Minwuia thermotolerans: one gene and its partner. The protein of the gene in region 1 interacts with the protein of each later gene in a pairwise test. Links are inferred from orthologs where the notes say so. Each region holds a gene or a part of one and is shown on either strand. Other genes may lie near its edges. The genes, in order: trkA and ptsN.

The links.
Region 2: the proteins of trkA (region 1) and ptsN interact in binary tests that used the Escherichia coli proteins (3 or more experiments, as listed by UniProt). The link is inferred for Minwuia thermotolerans from one-to-one orthologs.

What each region holds. Positions count from the first base shown.
Region 1 is NZ_PIGG01000010.1:188,024-194,866, reverse strand. What follows is about bases 1,707-4,542. They hold trkA (Trk system potassium transporter TrkA), read left to right. Parts: upstream 1,707-2,354; coding sequence 2,355-3,731; downstream 3,732-4,542. Other genes in these bases: CWC60_RS02055 (TrkH family potassium uptake protein), read left to right, coding at 3,749-4,542; ntrX (nitrogen assimilation response regulator NtrX), read left to right, coding at 1,707-2,300. In the rest of the region: CWC60_RS02070 (sensor histidine kinase NtrY-like), read left to right, coding at 1-898; more of ntrX, read left to right, coding at 906-1,706; more of CWC60_RS02055, read left to right, coding at 4,543-5,209; CWC60_RS02050 (D-amino-acid transaminase), read left to right, coding at 5,228-6,115; RNA chaperone Hfq, read left to right, coding at 6,291-6,539; GTPase HflX, read left to right, coding at 6,565-6,843. UniProt on the Escherichia coli protein: Part of the constitutive potassium transport systems TrkG and TrkH. May regulate the transport activity of TrkG and TrkH systems. Binds to NAD(+) and NADH.
Region 2 is NZ_PIGG01000040.1:20,159-27,103, forward strand. The notes cover bases 2,793-5,730. They hold ptsN (PTS IIA-like nitrogen regulatory protein PtsN), read left to right. Parts: upstream 2,793-3,998; coding sequence 3,999-4,463; downstream 4,464-5,730. Other genes in these bases: rpoN (RNA polymerase factor sigma-54), read left to right, coding at 2,793-3,268; hpf (ribosome hibernation-promoting factor, HPF/YfiA family), read left to right, coding at 3,375-3,953; CWC60_RS12910 (M23 family metallopeptidase), read left to right, coding at 4,510-5,505; CWC60_RS12915 (tetratricopeptide repeat protein), read right to left, coding at 5,502-5,730. In the rest of the region: LPS export ABC transporter periplasmic protein LptC, read left to right, coding at 1-402; CWC60_RS12885 (LptA/OstA family protein), read left to right, coding at 399-902; lptB (LPS export ABC transporter ATP-binding protein), read left to right, coding at 912-1,685; more of rpoN, read left to right, coding at 1,697-2,792; more of CWC60_RS12915, read right to left, coding at 5,731-6,890. UniProt on the Escherichia coli protein: Seems to have a role in regulating nitrogen assimilation.

The DNA of each region.
Region 1 (6,843 bases):
GCTCGCGGCCGCGCGCGAGCGCCCGCACCGCCTGGCGGAGGGGGAGATCACCATCATCCGGGACGGCAACGCCAAGACCTTCTTCGTCCGCGTGGGTGCGGAGCGCCGCGAGCGGGAGGTTCTGGGCTATGTCGTCACTTTCGATGACATCACCGATCTGGTCGCCGCCCAGCGCATGGCCGTCTGGGCCGATGTCGCGCGGCGCATCGCCCACGAGATCCGCAATCCGCTGACGCCGATCCAGCTTTCGGCCGAGCGGCTGAAGCGCAAGTACCTGAAGCAGATCGAGACCGACCGGGAAATCTTCTTGCAGTGCACCGACACCATTGTGCGCCAGGTCGGCGACATCGGCCGCATGATCGACGAATTTTCCGCCTTCGCCCGCATGCCTGCGCCGGTGATGCGGCCGGAGCCGGTCGCCGACCTGGTGCGGCAGGCGGTATTCGCCGTCGAAGTCGCGAACCCGTCGGTCGAGTTCCGCATGGATCTGGAGGCCGGCCTGCCGCCGCTGCCCTGCGACCGCCGCCAGGTCGCCCAGGTGCTGACGAATGTGCTGCTCAATGCAGTGCAGGCGATCGAAGCGCGCGAGACGTGCGACGAATTGGGCGTCGTGGAAGTGAAGCTTTCCTGCAACAGTGACGGTGTGGTGATCACAGTCACGGATAACGGCATCGGGCTGCCGGTTTCGGAGCGGGACCGCTTGACGGAGCCTTACATGACCACGAGAGATAAGGGCACGGGTCTGGGCCTCGCGATCGTGCGGAAGATCATGGAAGATCATTCCGGCTCCCTGCATCTGGGCGATCGGGCAACCGGCCCTGGCGCCGCGGTGACGCTTGTCTTCCCGCTGGCCGACCAGGGTGAGGAACGGCTCCGTGCCGACGGAGACAGCGGTTAGGAAAGCAATGGCCCTTGACGTCCTGATCGTCGACGACGAAGCCGATATCCGGATGCTGGTCGCCGGCATCCTGTCCGATGAAGGATACGAGACCCGGGTCGCCGGTACTGCCGACGAGGCGCTGGAGGCGGTCGGCGACCGCGCTCCGGCGCTGATCGTTCTGGACGTGTGGCTGCAGGGAAGCCGCCTTGACGGGCTGGAACTGCTCGACATGATGCAGGAACGCGCGCCCGACGTGCCGATCGTGATGATCAGCGGCCACGGCAACATCGAGACCGCCGTCGCCGCCATCCAGCGCGGCGCTTATGATTTCATCGAGAAGCCGTTCCAGACCGACCGCCTCGTGCTGATTGCCGAACGGGCGCTGGAGGCCTCGCGGCTCCGGCGGGAGAACGCGGAGCTGCGGGTCCGCGCCGGCGGCGATGCGGCTCTTATCGGCGCCTCCCAGCCGCTGAGCGCCCTGCGGGCGGCCATCGAGAAGGTGGCGCCCACCAACAGCCGGGTGATGATCAGCGGGCCTTCGGGCTCCGGCAAGGAGGTGGTGGCTCGCCAGATCCACGCTCTGTCGAAGCGTGCCGGCGGGCCCTTCGTGGTGGTCAACGCGGCCATGATCGAACCCGAGCGCATGGAACTGGAGCTGTTCGGCGAAGAGGCCCCGGCCGGGGGCCAGGTGCGTTCGCGCAAGATCGGCCTGCTGGAACAGGCCCACGGCGGCACGCTGTTCCTGGACGAGGTCTCCGACATGCCGGAGCAGACGCAAAACAAGATCCTGCGCGTCCTGCTCGATCAGACCTTCGAGCGCGTCGGCGGCGGCCGGCCGGTGCGTGTTGACGTGCGGGTCCTGTCGTCCAGCAGCCGCGACCTGCAGGTGGAAGCCGATGACGGCCGCTTCCGCCGCGACCTGTTCCATCGCCTCAATGTGGTGCCGATCCAGACCCCGCCGCTACGCCTGATGCGGGAGGATATCCCGGCCATGGCGCGCTATTTCGTGCAGCGCAGCGCCGACAGCGCCGGGCTGACGCCGCGCACCATCGACGAGGCCGCGATGGCGGCGCTGCAGGCCTATGACTGGCCGGGCAATGCGCGCCAGCTCCGCAATGTCGTCGAACAGCTGCTCATCATGGCGCCGGGCGAGGCGCGCGCGCCGATCACCGTCGAGATGCTGCCGGTCGAGATCACCAACCCGGCGGCGGCGACGCTCAGGCCGGAAACCAGCCAGGAGATCATGGCCATGCCGCTGAGAGAAGCGCGCGAGGTCTTCGAGCGCGAATACCTGCTGGCCCAGATCGAACGCTTCGGCGGCAACGTCACCAAGACCGCAGCCTTTGTCGGCATGGAACGGTCGGCCCTGCACCGCAAGCTGAAACTGCTGGGCGTGGGCGGGGAACGCGGCGCCCGCTGAACCGGCATTTAAGGGCTGTTCCGCACCCGCGTGAAACAGGCTAACGTCCGCGCCATGAAAGTGATCGTCTGCGGCGCGGGTCAGGTCGGCTCCAACATCGCCCGCCATCTGGCGGAAGAACAGAACGACGTGACCATCATCGACCAGTCGCCCGAACTGATCCGGAGGATCAGTGAGGCCTACGACGTGCGCGGCCTGGTGGGATTCGCCTCCCACCCGGACATGCTCGACCGCGCCGGCGCGGCGGACGCTGAGATGCTGATCGCCGTGACCTTCGCCGACGAGGTCAACATGGTCGCCTGCCAGGTGGCCCATTCGATCTTCAACGTGCCGACAAAGATCGCCCGCATCCGGGCGCAGAACTATCTCCGGCCGTCGTTCAGCCATCTGTTCACGCGCGAACACATGCCGATCGACGCCATCATCTCGCCAGAAGTGGAGGTGGCCCACGCGGTCAACCGCGCGCTGCACATGCCCGGCGCCTTCGACATGCTGCCGTTCGCGGACGACAGGGTGCGCATGATCGGCGTGCGCATCGAGGATGACTGCCCGATCGCCCATCAGCCGCTGCGGCAGCTCACGGAACTCTTCCCGAATCTCAACATCATCGTCACCGGCATCAACCGCGGCGAGAAGCTGTTCGTGCCGTCGCCGACCGACCAGATGCTGCCTGGCGACGACGTCTATTTCGTGGTCGACACCCAGCATGCGCGCCGCGCCATGCCGCTGTTCGGTCACGAGGAGCACGACGCCCACCGCATCGTCATCGTGGGCGGCGGCAATATCGGGCTGGTGCTGGGGCGCGATCTGGAGCAGGAGAAGGACCGGGTCAACCTGAAGGTGATCGAATCGGACCGCAGCCGGGCGGAGTTCGTGGCGGATCGCCTCGAAAGCGCTGTTGTGCTCTGCGGCGACGCCCTGGACGCCGAGCTCCTCGAAGAAGCCAACATTTCCAACGCCCACGCGATCGTGGCGCTGACGAACGACGACGAGACCAACATCCTGGTCTCACTGATGGCCAAGCAGCTCGGCTGCGAGAAGGCGATCGCCCTGGTCAACAACAAGGCCTACGAGGCGCTGGTCGGCTCGCTCGGCATCGACGTGGCCGTCAACCCGCGCGCCACCACCGTCTCGTCGATCCTGCAGCACGTCCGCCGTGGCCGGATCCGGCGTATTTACTCGATCCGCGACGGCGCCGCCGAGGTGATGGAGGCCGAGGCGCTGGAAACCTCGCTGCTGATCGGCAAGCCGCTGCGGGAAGTGGAGCTGCCGGCAGGCGTCATCGTCGGCGCGATCGTACGCGGCCCCCAGGTGCTCAAGCCGCGGGGCTCTATGGTGATCCAGCGCAAGGACCGGGTGATCCTGTTCGCGCTTCGCGAGAGCGTGAAGAAGCTGGAGAGCATGCTGTCTGCGGGCCTGCGGTTCTTCTGATGCCCGGGGCCTGAGCCATGGCGCTGACCGCGGTGCTGTCGGTTCTCGGCTGGTCGATGGTCATCTTCGCCCTGACCATGATCTTCCCGATCGGTATCGCCCTGTTCCATGGGGAGGTCGGCACCTGGCCGGTCTTTCTCACCACCATCCTGATCACGGGCATGTTCGGCGGCGCGCTGACCCTCGCCTCGCTCGGCGGCAGACAGCGCGCAGCGGGGCGGCGGGAAGCATTTCTGCTGGCCTGCCTCATCTGGACCGTGCTGCCCATGTTCGGCGCGATTCCCTTCGCCAACCTGGTTGGGCCGCTGGACGGCTATCTGGAGGCGATGTCGGGCCTGACCACGACGGGCTACAGCGTCTTCGCCACGCCGGAGCTGCTGCCGCGTTCGATGCTGTTCTGGCGCGCCGAACTGCAGTGGATCGGCGGTCTGGCGACGATAATGCTGGCGGTCGTGCTGCTGGGCCTGTTCGGTCTGGGCGGTCTGGCGGTCTACCGCAGCGCCATCCCCTCAGGCGATGCGAACACCCTGGTCGCGCGGCTGAAGGACACCCTGTCGGCGGTCTGGTGGGTCTACGTCATCATCACCCTGGCCTGCGCGGTCCTGCTGTGGGTTTCCGGCGTCCAGGCCTTTCATGCCGTCTGCTACGCCATGTCCACCGTCTCTACCGGCGGGTTCACCACCAGCACGAACGGCGTCGCAGGCCTGTCATCCTTCGCGCAGGGCGTCCTGGTCGTCTTCATGCTCGGCTCGGCGCTGAACTTCACCCTGCACTGGGCGGCGTTCCACGGCCGCTTCAGGGTCTACCGCGAGGATCCGGAGATCCGCGCCTTCGGACGGCTGTGCGGCATCTCCGCACTGATGGCGGGTCTCATCATCTGGGGCATGACGGAACTGGATCTCGCCAGCAGCCTTGGCCAGGCAATCTTCGCAGTGGCCGCGGTCGCCTCGACCACCGGCTTCTTCGGTCTGGAGACCGATCAGGGCATCATCACGGGCTCCTGGCCGACGCCGCTGTCGATCCTGTTGCTGATGATCATGATGGTGGGGGGCGCTGCAGGCTCGACCGCCGGCGGTTTCAAGCTGATGCGCTTCGCGCTGCTGATTCGCCAGGGCGGGGCGGAACTCACACGGCTGTCCTATCCCAATGCGGTCACCATCGTGACCTATGGCGGCTACTGGGTGGAGCCGCCGGTGCTGCGCGCCACATGGAACTTCCTGATGCTGTTCATGCTCTCGGTGGCCATCCTGGCGGTGGTGATCGATCTGGATGGCCATGACCTGGCGACGGCGCTGGCCCTGGCCGTCGGCGCGCTCAGCAACGCTGGCCCCGCCGCCACCTATGTCACTGTCGAAGCGGTGGCCATCGGCGAACTCGATCCGGTGTCGAAAATCGCTATCATTGCGGGCATGCTGGCCGGCCGGCTGGAACTGCTCGCGCTGCTCGGCCTGTTTTCCCCCTCGTTCTGGGGGCGCTGAAATCGATGGATTGCTGACTTGACCAGAATTGCCTTCGTCAACGGCCAGTACGTGCCGCACCAGTCCGCCGCCGTCCACGTGGAGGACCGGGGCTACCAGTTTTCCGACGGCGTCTACGAGGTCATCCCCATCGTCGACGGCCGGCAGATCGATGGCGTTGGCCATGTCGAGCGGCTGGCGCGCAGCCTTCGCGAACTGCGCATCGACCGGCCGATGTCCGATCGGGCGCTGAACCTGGTCATCGAGGAGGTGGTGCGCCGCAACCGCGTGCGCGACGGCTTCGTCTATATCCAGGTCACCCGCGGCGTCGCGGCGCGCGACCACGGTTTTCCCCGGGACGCCCAGCCAGCTGTCGTCATCTATGCCCGGCCCAAGGCCGCCGATGCCCGGCGCAAGGCCGCCGCCGAGGGCGTGGCCGTGATCACGGTGCCGGACCAGCGCTGGACCCGGCGGGACATCAAGACCGTGTCGCTGCTGCCGAATTGCCTGGCCAAGCAGTCCGCACGTGAGGCCGGCGCCTACGAGGCCTTCATGGTCGACGGTGACGGCATGATCACGGAAGGCAGTTCGACCAACGCCTGGATCGTCGACCAGTCGGGCCGCCTGGTTACCCGGCCGGCCTCCAGCGACATCCTGAACGGGATCACCCGGCTGGCGCTGATGAAGCTGGCCCGGGAAACGGATATCGAGATCGAGGAACGGCCCTTCTCCGTCGAGGAACTGAAGACCGCGCGGGAGGTCTTTCTCACCAGCGCCAGCGGCATGGCGCTGCCCGTGGTCCGCGTTGACGACCGCGAGATCGGCAACGGCCGTCCCGGCAGTGTGTCCTCGCGCGTGGTTGACATGTTCGAACGCTATGTGGCTGGATCGGACACGGAAGCGGCGGCTGGCATGACAGTAGCGTGACATCGCGTACCAATGTCGCGACCAGCGCGTTTCGACTTGCTCGGAAACGCGCCGCTCCCCAGATATCCAGTTGTGGGAGTAGAAAATCTGAATACATATCGGCTTCGTATCCGGGCCGAAGGCAAATCACCGTCGGCGCGTTTCTGCCGGCGCAAGAACAATAGGAACGACGCACATGGCAAGCGAACGTCCACAGAACGTGCAGGACGTCTTCCTCAACCACGTTCGAAAGAACAAGATTCCGCTGACCATCTTCCTGGTGAACGGCGTGAAGCTGCAAGGGATCATCACCTGGTTCGACAATTTCTGCGTCCTGCTGCGGCGCGACGCTCACGTGCAGCTGGTCTACAAGCACGCCATCTCGACGGTGATGCCGGCCCATCCGATCGACCTGTTCGAGGGTGTGCCGGGACAGCCGGACTGACCGCGCTCTCCGGCGGGCGCCGGCTATGAGCGCACCCGAAAATGCCGTCGGTGCGCGCACGATGCTGATCGTCCCCTGGACGCCTGCCGACGCGACGCGCGAATCCGAGGCGATGCTGGCGGAGGCCGTGGGCCTCTGCCGGGCCATAGGGCTCGATATCCGCCACAGCGAGACGATCCGCCTCGATCGGCCGAGACCGGCCACGCTGATCGGCGTCGGCAAGATCGAGGAACTGGCTGCTCTGGTTCAGGCCGAGGATCTGGAACTCGCCGTCTTCGACGCCGCGCTCAGCCCCACGCAGCAA
Region 2 (6,945 bases), on another replicon or contig:
AGTGGCGGGGAACGGTCGTTCAACGTCACCGCCGACAAGGTGGTGCAGGATCCGGAGGTGCCGACGATGGTCCATCTCTCCGCCCTGGAGGGCGACACCACCACGGACGGCGGCGTCTGGATGCACATGTCGGCCCGTTCGGGCGTCTTCGACCGGGCGGCCGACCGCCTCGACCTTACGGGCGACGTTTCGCTCTATACCGACCAGGGCAACGAGATCCACAGCCCGAAGGCGACCATCGACATGGGCCGCGGCGAAGTCCGGGGCGACGACCGGGTCGCCGGCCACGGTCCCTATGGCCGCTTCCGGGCCGACAGCTTCGAGATCCTCGAGGAAGGTAACGTTCTGTTATTGCGCGGTAACGTTCAATTGGTGGTCGAGCCCAATGGAGAGAAGAATTGAGTTGGCGTCCTCTCTCATTGCTTCTGGCGCTGACGCTGCTGTCGTCGCCCCTGGCCGCCCAGCAGGCGCTGCAGCGCGATCCCGACGCCCCGATCGAGATCGAGGCGGACAACCTGGAGGTCCGGCGTGATCAGCAGATCGCCATCTTCACCGGCAATGTGGATGCCGTGCAGGGCGGCATGACCCTCAGGACGGACGAGCTGCGCGTCAGCTACCGCGAGGGCGACTCCGGCGGCGCGGATGTCGGCGGCGCCATCTCGAAGCTCGAGGCCGTGGGCAGCGTCGTGGTGCTGACCTCGCGCGAGCGCGCGACCGGCCGCCGCGGCGTCTACGACGTGGACGCCGGCCGCATACGGCTGGAAGGCGGCGTGCAGCTTTTCCGCGAAGACAACGTCCTGACCGGCCAGACCCTGGTGATGGACCTGAACACGGGCGTCTCCACCCTCGACGCCGAGCGCGGCGGCCGGGTCAAGGGCATCTTCCGGCCTGAGGGGGATTAGCTCCACGTCATGGCGACCCGCAACGACATCGATCAGGAACGGCCGCGTCTGGTGCACCAGAACCCGGGACTCAGCGCCCGTAATCTGGGCAAGCGCTACAAGAAGCGCCCGGTGCTGCGTGACGTTTCCATCGGTGTGCAGCGCGGCGAGGCGGTCGGCTTGCTGGGCCCCAACGGCGCCGGCAAGACCACGTGCTTCTACATCATCACCGGCCTGATCTCGGCCGACTACGGCCAGATCAGCCTGGATGGCCACGACATCACCACCCTGCCCATGTACCGCCGGGCGCGGCTGGGGATCGGCTACCTGCCCCAGGAGGCGTCGATCTTCCGCGGCATGACCGTGGAGGAGAACATCCGCGCCGTGCTCGAGGTGGTGGAACGCGAACGCGATCAGCGCGAGCAGATGCTCGAGGATCTGCTGGCGGAGTTCACCCTGACCCATCTGCGGCGAACGCCGTCGGTGGCGCTGTCGGGCGGCGAAAGACGTCGCGTGGAGATCGCCCGCGCCCTGGCCTCGCAGCCGTCCTTCATGCTGCTCGACGAGCCCCTGGCCGGCATCGACCCCATCGCGGTGGGCGAAATCCGCGACCTCGTCTTCCACCTCAAGGATCGCGGCCTCGGCGTGCTGATCACCGACCACAATGTCCGCGAGACCCTCGATCTGATCGACCGCGCCTACATCCTGCATGACGGCCGGGTCCTGATGGAGGGAACGCCCGACGACATCGTCAATCATGACGACGTGCGCCGGGTCTATCTCGGCGAACGGTTCCGCCTCTAGGATTCCGCGCGATGGCCCTCTCCACGCGACTCGAGCTCCGGCAGAGCCAGAATCTGGTGATGACGCCGCAGCTGCAGCAGGCGATCAAGCTGCTGCAGCTCAACAACATCGAGCTGAGCGCCTTCGTCGAGCAGGAGCTGGAGCGCAATCCGCTGTTGGACGACTCGGGCCCCGATGCGCCGGAGCCGGACAACCGACCCGAGTCCGATTCGGCGGACGCCGGCGGCGACGGCTTCGGCGACGAGCCTCTGAGCGAGATGTCGATCGACGCGGAGAAGGGCGGCGGCGCGGAGGCGGAGTCTGCCCTCGACGCCGGCTATGACGACGTCCATGGCAACGACAGCCCCTCCGACCGGTTGAGCGAAACGCCCGCCGGCGGCGGCGATATCGGCGACAGCGGTGGCGGAAGTCTCGGCCAGATCGGCGGCGGCGGCTCGCACAAGTTCGACGACATGGATCTGAGCCTGGAGAACACGCTCAGCAATTCCGAATCGCTCCGCGACCACCTCACGGCGCAGCTCAACCTGGCGCCGGCTTCGGTCGAGGCGCGGCTGATCGCGGCGGCGATCATCGATTCCATCGACGAGGACGGCTATTTCCGCGAGGACATCGAGGAAATGGCCGAGCGGCTCGGCTGTGCGCCCGCGGCGGTCGAAGACGCGCTGGCGCTGGTGCAGGCCTTCGACCCCACCGGCGTCGCCGCCCGCGACCTCGCGGAGTGTCTGGCGCTGCAGTTGCAGGAACTCGACCGCTACGATCCGGCGATGAAGGCCCTGGTCGGCCGTCTCGACCTGCTGGCCAGACAGGACTACCCGGCGCTGTTGCGCGAATGCGGGGTCGACGGGGAAGACCTGACGGACATGATCCGGGAACTGAAACGCCTCGACCCGCGACCCGGGCGGCAGTTCGAGACCGAAGAGGCGCAGACGGCGATCCCCGACGTCCTGCTGCGCCAGAAGCCCGACGGCGGCTGGCAGATCGAACTCAACCCCGAGACCCTGCCCAGGGTGCTGGTCAACAACCGCTACTACGCCGAGATCAGCGCCGCCACCAGGACAGCGCAGGACAAGACCTATCTGACCGACTGCTTCAACAACGCCAACTGGCTGGTGAAGTCCCTGGAGCAACGGGCCAACACGATCATGAAGGTGGCGACCGAACTGGTGCGCCAGCAGGATGGATTCTTCGCCCACGGCGTCCAGCACCTCAGGCCGCTCAACCTGCGCACCATCGCCGACGCGATCGGCATGCACGAGAGCACGGTCAGCCGCGTGACCTCGAACAAGTACATCGGCACGCCACGCGGCATCTTCGAGATGAAATACTTCTTCACCGCCTCGATCCCGGCGACCGACGGCGGCGCATCCCATTCCGCCGAGGCCGTGCGTCACCGCATCAAGGACCTGATCGAGGTAGAGACGCCGGAGGCCGTGCTTTCCGACGACCGGATCGTCGAGATACTGCGCGCCGACGGCGTCGACATCGCCCGGCGTACGGTGGCAAAATACCGCGAAGCCCTGCGGATTCCGTCGTCGGTCCAGCGGCGCCGGATGAAGCGGATGCAGCTCGACATGGCGCGCTGATACCCAGCTTGACTTGTCATGCGGCCCTACCTAAGGTCCGCGCCGCTTCGAGCGCCGGCTCCGACCATCGAGTTCGACAGACCTGTACCGGCCAAGAAGGGGTACCATGCACATCACCATTCAGGGCAAGCACATCGACCTTGGCGACGCGCTCCGCCAGCGCGTGACCGAGCGGCTGGAAGCCGCCGTGGGGAAGTATTTCGGCGACGCCATCGAGGGCAGCGCCACCTTCGCCAAGGACTCGGGCGATATCCGCGTCGACTGCCAGGTGCACGTGGGCCAGGACATTTATCTGAAGAGCCGCGGCAGCGCCGCCGACGCCCACAGCGCCTTCGATGACGCCGCCAACAGGATCGAGAAACAGCTTCGGCGCTACAAGCGCCGCCTGCGCGACCACCACGCCCGCCAGCATCAGCTCGGGCAGCCGGCAAGAGCCGCACAGGACTACGTCATCGCCGCGCAGACGGAAGACGAGGAGCCCGAGGCCGACCGCGGCGAACATCCCGCCGTCATCGCCGAGACCCGCGCCTACATTCCCTCCTGCACGGTCAGCGACGCCGTCATGCGCATGGACCTGGCCGACAGCCCCGTGATGATGTTCCGCAATCTCGGCAATGACCGGCTGAACGTCGTGTACCGCCGCCCGGACGGCAATATCGGCTGGATCGATCCCAGCGACGGCTGACGGGCCCGTTTCCGGCCTTCGCCTCGACAACACAAGGTGAGCGTAGTGGATATCTCCGATATTCTGGTTTCAGACGCCGTGGTCATCGACCTCAGGGCAGGCAGCAAGAAGCACGTGCTTCAGGAACTCGCCCGACTGGCGGCCGGCCAGACAAACCTGCACGAGCGGCGCATCTTCGACGTGCTGCTGGAACGCGAACGTTTGGGAACGACCGGCGTCGGCGACGGCGTCGCCATTCCCCACGGTCGGATCGGGGAGGTCGACCACATCACCGGCCTGTTCGCCCGTCTGAAGGAACCGGTCGATTTCGACGCCGTCGACGGCAAGCCTGTCGACCTGCTGTTCCTGCTGCTGGCGCCGGAGCAGGCCGGCGCCGACCACCTGAAGGCGCTGTCGAAGATCTCGCGTCTGTTGCGCGACAAGGACAAGTGCGAGAAGCTTCGCGGGGCGAAGTCGGCGGACGCGGTCTACGCGGTCCTGGCCAGCGGATCGGCCTCCCAGGCGGCCTGAAGCAGCCGCGGATCCCGCGCGATCCGCCAGATCGCGTGAGGTGTGCATGATCGGTCGGCTTCTTCTTCTCCTCGGCCTGGCGGCGGCGCCCGCGTTGGCGGCGGCCGCGGATGAACCGACGCTGGGGCTGCCGTTGCGTTGCGAACTCAACCGCACCTGTTTCATCCAGCAGTTCATGGACATCGATCCCGGCCCGGATGCGGCCGACTACACCTGCGGTCCGCTCACCTATGAGGGCCACAAGGGCACGGATTTCCGGCTGATCGACCGTCAAGCCATGCGCGACGGCGTCGAAGTCATCGCCGCGCTGGGCGGCGTCGTCCGCGGCACGCGCGACGGCATGGCCGATATCGACATCGCCTCGATCGGCGGCCGCGAGGCGGTTCAGGGTCGCGAATGCGGCAACGGCGTCGTCATCGACCACACGGGCGGCTGGCAGACCCAGTACTGCCACATGCGCGAAGGCTCGCTCAGGGTCCGCACCGGACAGCGCGTCGAGAAGGGCCAGACGCTCGGCCTTGTCGGCATGTCCGGCGCCGCGCAGTTCCCCCATGTCCATCTGGCGGTGCGCAAGGACGGCGCCGATGTCGACCCCTTCCGCGGCGTCGAGCCGGAGATTCAGTGCGGCGGCGACTACAACGGACTCTGGGATCGGGAACTCACCGCCCAGCTCGACTACCGTCCGGGCGGCATTCTGAGCGCCGGCCTCTATGGCAATGCGCCCCAGTACATCGACGTCAAGGAGGGCCGCGCCAAGGTGGCCCGGATCGAGCCGGGCAGCCCTGCGCTGGTGGTCTGGTTCCACGTCTTCGGCATCCGCGAGGGCGACGTCATGCGCTTGCAGATCGAAAGCCCGGATGGCGGCGCCTTCCACGATGACACCCGCCCCGCGCACCCCAAGAACCAGGCGCAGTACTTCGCCTTTTCCGGCCGCCGCGCGCCCGACGGCGGTTTGAAACCCGGCGTCTACAGCGGCCGGGTCCAGATGCTCCGCGACGGCCGCGTCTACGACGCACGCCAGGTCTCGGTCGAGGTGCGCTAGGCGGCCAGGCGCGCCATTTCCGCCCGCGCGGCACGCGCGCCCTCGGCGTCGCCGCAGAGGTCCAGCGCGTCGGCGTAGCGCCGCCAGCCATAGGCGCTGGTCGCCTTGGCGTCGACCCGCTCGGCCGCCAGCGCCCGCGCCAGCGCCCCCTTGCCGGCCGCCAGCGCGCTTTCCAGCAGCGTGCGTTCGAAGACGTCGCGCTGGGCGTGGCTGCCACCCACCAGCGCGATGTCCTCGCGGACCGGCAGCAGCGTGTCCAGCACCTGCTGGTGGCGACCGGCTCGGGCGGCCACAACCGCCTCTGCCAGCGGCAGGCCGATCCGGCGGTAGACCTCGCCCTGGCTGGAAAAGTCGCCGTCAGAAGCGTCGCGCATGGCCGCGATCATGTCCTTCGCCTCGGCCTCGCGCCCGGCGGCGGCCAGCGCCATGACATAGTGCATGTCGGCAAAACACAGGATGTGGTCGTGGACGCGCTCCGCGGAGCGGTCGGCAAGTTCGTCCCAGCGGCCGCCGACGTTCACGCCCTCCTGCTCCAGCCGCCAGAGCATGGCGACGCCGTTGGTGATGTCGAGATACTCATCGGTGCTCTCGGCCCTCACGGCCCGGTCGTAGAGCGCCAGCACCTCGTCGTGCTCGCCCAGCTCCAGATGGTAGAGGCAACGGTGCCACCAGACATGGAAGCGGAAATTGTTGGTCCGGTTCCAGTCGGCCTCGTTGGCGCGGATCCACCCGATGCCCTCGCGGTGGCGGCCCTGCATCTCCATGGCGTGGGCGACGGCGTGGGTCGCCCAGATGTCGGCCGGATTCATCTCCACGGCCATGCGGCCGTGTCGCTCCGCGTTCGCATAGTCGCCCGATTCTTCACAGGAGAAGGCGTGGACGCCGTGGATGAAGCCCGCGCCGGGCAGATCCCGCCCGGCCCAGTCGCGGATGACGCGCGCTGACTGCCGGCGCATGGCCGTGCCGCCGCGCATGTAAAAGCTGGTGTAATGCGCCAGACGGATTGCCATGGGATCGAACGGCCAGTCGAGCATGACCGCTTCCCAGGCGTCGTTGGCGCCCTGCATGTCGCCGTCGACCCAGAGATCGAGGGCGCGGAAATGAAGCCTCTCGCGGGCGTTGAGCGCGCCGCCTTCGGCCATCGGCAGCAACCGCTCGCGGGTCTCGGCCGCCTTGCGCGCCAGCGCCGGATGACAGAACAGAAGGAAGAAATAGCCGCGGTAGATCAGCGCCAGCGGCATCTCCGGATCGGCGGTCAGCGCCGCCTTCAGATGCGCGCCGGTGTCGAGGCGGAATCCCATATAGGCCAGCGCCGTCTCGTCCAGCGCCCGCGCCGCCTCAGCGCTCGCCGCGGTGACCGCGTTGCCCCAGGCATCCTCTTCCATCGCACCCTCCCAGCTGCCGAACGCTTGCAGCCTAGTACATCGGTCGACCATGCGG